2 regions of the Haliea sp. E17 genome follow, and region 2 is predicted to be linked to the other one. Evidence: predicted binding sites of a transcription regulator. Region 2 holds the regulator's gene; the other holds the start of a gene.
What was found. Region 2 encodes LexA, which represses DNA repair genes until DNA is damaged. Its sites were predicted from a motif close to ACTGTNTNTANANACAGT; they were not measured.

Region 1 (2,200 bases), on a different contig from region 2:
CGCCTCTACCCGGAAAAGCTTTCCGGACACCTGCAACAACAACTGCTGCCCGTCTACCTGATCAGCGGGGAAGAACCCCTGCTGGTCCAGGAGTGCTGCGACGCCGTGCGCGCGGCCGCCCGCGCCGCCGGCTGCACCGAACGCGAAATCATCGACACCGACACCAATGGCTTCGACTGGAACCAGTTGCCCGCGAGCGCCGCGGGCATGTCGCTGTTCGGCGACCGCAAGCTGGTGGAACTGCGCCTGCCCAGCGGCAAGCCGGGCGCCGAGGGCAGCAAGGCGCTGCTCGAATACCTCGAAGTAAGCAGCGGCAGCGAGGACATCCTGCTGGTCGTCGCCGGCAAGATCGACCGCCAGTCCACCAACAGCAAGTGGTACAAGGCGCTGGACGGCGCCGGCGCGACCATCCAGGTATGGCCGGTGAAGGCCCAGGAACTGCCCCGCTGGCTGCAACAGCGCCTGCACGCCGCCGGCCTCGAGATCGACCGGGACGCGCTGCAACTGCTCAGCGACCGGGTGGAGGGCAACCTGCTGGCCGCGGTGCAGGAGGTGGAGAAGCTGAAACTGCTGGCCGAGGACGGCCGGGTTAGCGCCAGCACTGTCACCGGGGCGGTCTCCGACAACGCCCGCTACAACATTTTCGACATGGCCGACCGCGCCCTCGCCGGCGATGCCGCCAGCAGCGTTAAGATGCTGCGCGGCCTGCGCGCCGAGGGCACCGAGGCCACCGTCGCCCTGTGGTCCCTGCTCAAGGACATCCGCACCCTGCAGCAGGCCCGCAGCGCGGTCGACAAGGGCCAGCGTCCGCAGCAGGCACTGTCCGACCTGCGGGTGTTCCAGAACCGCCTGGGCCTGATGCAGTCGGCGCTGGAGCGCCACAACCGCGGCTCCCTGATCCGCCTGCTGAGCCAGGCCGCCGCGGCGGATGGCGCCATCAAGGGCGCCGGCGGCGGCAAGCCCTGGGACCAGCTGGAAAACCTGGCGCTGGCGCTCGCCCGCCGCGGCTGAGCGATATCTGCCACCCCAGGGGCTTTTCTCCTGGGTCACGCCCCAAGCCACATCCATACAACCCCTTCAACGGCCGGGGCTGAACACTGGCTCATGTGGCTCCCGCACCGTTTCACACCCTACCTGTGGCGCAAGATTCCAACTGAACCGGCATCTTTTCCACCTGTCGCCTTATCAGGCAGGCCCCCCGGCTTTCTGCACTTTTTCGCTTGCCTTATCCATACAGCCCAACTACTGTACATACATACACTGTTCAAGCATACAGCTAACGCGGTTTTACAAAACAGACGAGGTAAGGCCATGAACGAAGCACTGCAAGAAATCATCGGTCGCCGGGACACCTGGCGCGGCATCCTGCCCGGCCATTCCGCCAACAGCGCACGCCACTGGCACGAGGACACCCTGCCCACCGGCTACAGCACCCTGAACGCCCAGCTGCAGCACGGCGGCTGGCCCCTGGACAGCACCATCGAGATGCTCAGCGACGGCTGCGGCCTCGGCGCCATGGGCCTGTTCCTGCCGGCCATGCAGAGCCTCAGCGCCGAGGGGCGCTGGCAGGTCTTTATCGCCCCGCCCTTCATCCCCTATGCCCCCCTGCTCAAGGCCCGCGGTATCGACACCGGGCAGATTCTCCTGGTCCACCCGAAGAACCGCGAGGACCTGCTCTGGGCCACCGAACAGGCCCTGCGCAGCAGCACGTCCAGCGCCGTGTTCAGCTGGCTGGGGGCGGGTGATTACAGCTACGGGGAACTGCGCAAGCTGCAACTGGCCGCCGCCGGCGGCGACAGCCTCGCCGTCCTGTTCCGCGCCAACCAGGCCGCCAGCAACAGCGCCCCCGCTGGCCTGCGCCTGCAGATGCGCGCCTACCGCCAGGTCCATATCCTGAAACAGCGCGGCGGCAACCAGCAGGTGGATGTCGACCTGCCCCCGGCGGAGGACATCCCCGAGCAGCCGCAGCTGTGGGAACTGCCCGCCGTTCCGGTCGAGAGCCCCCGGGTACAACTCTCCTTCGCCTGATTGCCCCCAGCGAACCCGGGGCTGTCACGGTACTGGCGGAATTTGCAGCCGCCGGCCCGGCACCCCCGCCAACCCCGCCCCGGCTCCCGACGCTCAACCGCGGGGCCGGCTCGCGGGCATCACGCCTGGATGGCGAAATCGCCCCGACTAACCCGCCCCCCTCCTAGTCCAC
Region 2 (2,200 bases):
TTTCACATAATGGACAGCCCCTGCCAGCGTGATATGTTGGCTCGGCACAGCAGCGATAACAGATTGAGGACCCACTGATGAAAATGCAGAGCCCCGTTATTGGCGCGTGGTACACGGACCGGCAAACCGGCAACCTGTTTGAAGTGATCGACTGGGACCCGACGGCACTGCTGATCGAAATCCAGTACCTCGACGGCGAGGTATCGGAATTTGATCTCGATGCCTGGCGGGAACTCATGCCGGAGCGCGCCGCAGCCCCGGAGGACTGGCGCAGCCCCTTCGAACTGGACGACGAGGACATGCAGGACCCGGACCTGCCGATGCATCCCGAGGACTGGTCCAACCCCCTGAGCTATATCGAGCCCGACGCCATGTATGGCGTGGAAGACCTCTAGTTCACTGCGTACCCGCCCTGTAACGGTGGTAATCACCCCATCCCGTTGATCTGGTGGCCGATTCGCCGAGCGTGAAGCTGTTTCGGTCTGAGGCTGTGGTGGTTCTATCGCCGAGCGTAAGACCGCATCAATCCGCTGGAGCCCTGTCGCGACATGGACGTCCGCATGATCTTCAGCCCATCCTGCACGCAACCCCTGCCAACCCTCCGACCGGCTCCGTTTACCCCCAGGTTTGAACCTTGCACAGCAGGTAGAGCGTGAGGCGGTTTCTGCCCGCTGGAACCGTGTGGCGACATGGAAGTCGCCACCCGAGCCTGCACAGGGATGTGCGCTTTTTGGCGTGTTCCAGCGGGCAGAAACCGCATCGCGCTCGGGAAGCTCCCTGCAAATCCAAACCAAGCCCAAGCCCAAATATCTGTACCACACTGATTGTCTTATCAAACAAAGGCTGTATATAATCACAGCATCTGTATAAACATCCAGCGGAGGGGTGCATGGAAAAGCTGACCGCGCGACAACAACAGGTGCTGGACATTGTCCGGCAGCACATCGACCAGACCGGTTACCCGCCCACCCGGGCCGATATCGCCCAGGAACTGGGCTTCAAATCCGCCAACGCGGCCGAGGAGCACCTCAAGGCGCTGGCCCGCAAGGGCGCAATTGAAATGATTCCCGGCGCCTCCCGCGGAATTCGCCTGCCGGAGACCAACTCCGGCATCCCGATCGTCGGCCGCGTCGCGGCGGGCAACCCGGTACTGGCGGAGGAAAACATCGAGGATTACTGCGAGTTGCCGGCGGAGTTTTTCCACCCGCGGGCGGACTACCTGCTGCGGGTCACCGGGGACAGCATGATCGATATCGGGATTTTCGACGGCGACCTGCTGGCGGTACACAGTACGCCGGTGGCCAATGATGGCGATGTGATCGTGGCGCGTATCGAGGATGAAGTGACCGTCAAGCGGCTGCGCCGCGGAGGTCGCAAGCACATCGTCGAACTACTGCCGGAAAACCAGGACTACGAGCCCATCCGTGTCGACCTGCGCGAGCAGGCCTTTGCCATTGAGGGACTCAGTGTGGGGGTGCTGCGCAGGGGCGTTTGAATGGCGATCCCTCCCCTGTGGCGCCCTGAATACGGGGCGCCCGAAATTCTGCAGTAACGCTGGCGGCCAGATAGCCCGTCAGTGCAGGGTGCGCGAAGCCTCGGTGTAGGACCCGGTTTCGAAACCCTGCTCTTCATCGTCTGCCAGCAGTGCTACTGCTTCGATACCCGCCTGGATCATCACTTTCGCGACCTCCAGGCAGTTATCCATCATGTGACGTTGTGACGCCTCGGAAAAACGTATGGTAAGCAGGGGCTCGGAGCCCTCGTCTGCCGGTTGCAGTACGATTTCACCATCGCCCAGATCTACGATTTCCAGTAAGGATGCGGACACTCAATCAACCTCGATTAGCTGTGGCTGCGATTTCATTCTAACAGCACCCGGCGCTGGTAGATAGGGAACGGCTCATGGGCCGGAAGAAAGGGATGTTCAATACTCGTCGAGGGAGTTGCCCATTCGCTCGAACAGGCCCTGCAGTGCGTTGCACCAGGCTTCCACCTGCTGCGGCGAGGCCTCTGCGGGTGTGCTGGCGAGGTTGTCGGCGTGACGGTTCACGGCCAGCGGCTGCTCGCCCGCGCTGAGCATCTCGGCCAGCCAGCCGTCGCGCTCGAGTTGCTGGCACTCCCGGATCTCACCGGGCAGGACCTTGCCCGCGGGCCGCGGCGGCAGATCGGCACAGTTTCCCGGCGGTAGCGCGGGCAGCGG

Region 1: imuA (translesion DNA synthesis-associated protein ImuA) is a predicted target of LexA. The motif match lies at 1,245-1,262, and genes of this name have one in related genera.

What each region holds. Positions count from the first base shown of each region.
Region 1 covers NZ_JBLWFK010000006.1:287,012-289,211, forward strand. The annotation lists gene holA (DNA polymerase III subunit delta) at 1-1,011, shown strand, start outside; gene imuA (translesion DNA synthesis-associated protein ImuA) at 1,312-2,028, shown strand.
Region 2 covers NZ_JBLWFK010000002.1:775,407-777,606, forward strand. The annotation lists gene ACNKU3_RS06580 (DUF6763 family protein) at 78-395, shown strand; gene lexA (transcriptional repressor LexA) at 890-1,495, shown strand; gene ACNKU3_RS06590 (hypothetical protein) at 1,574-1,828, opposite strand; gene ACNKU3_RS06595 (DUF6586 family protein) at 1,925-2,200, opposite strand, start outside.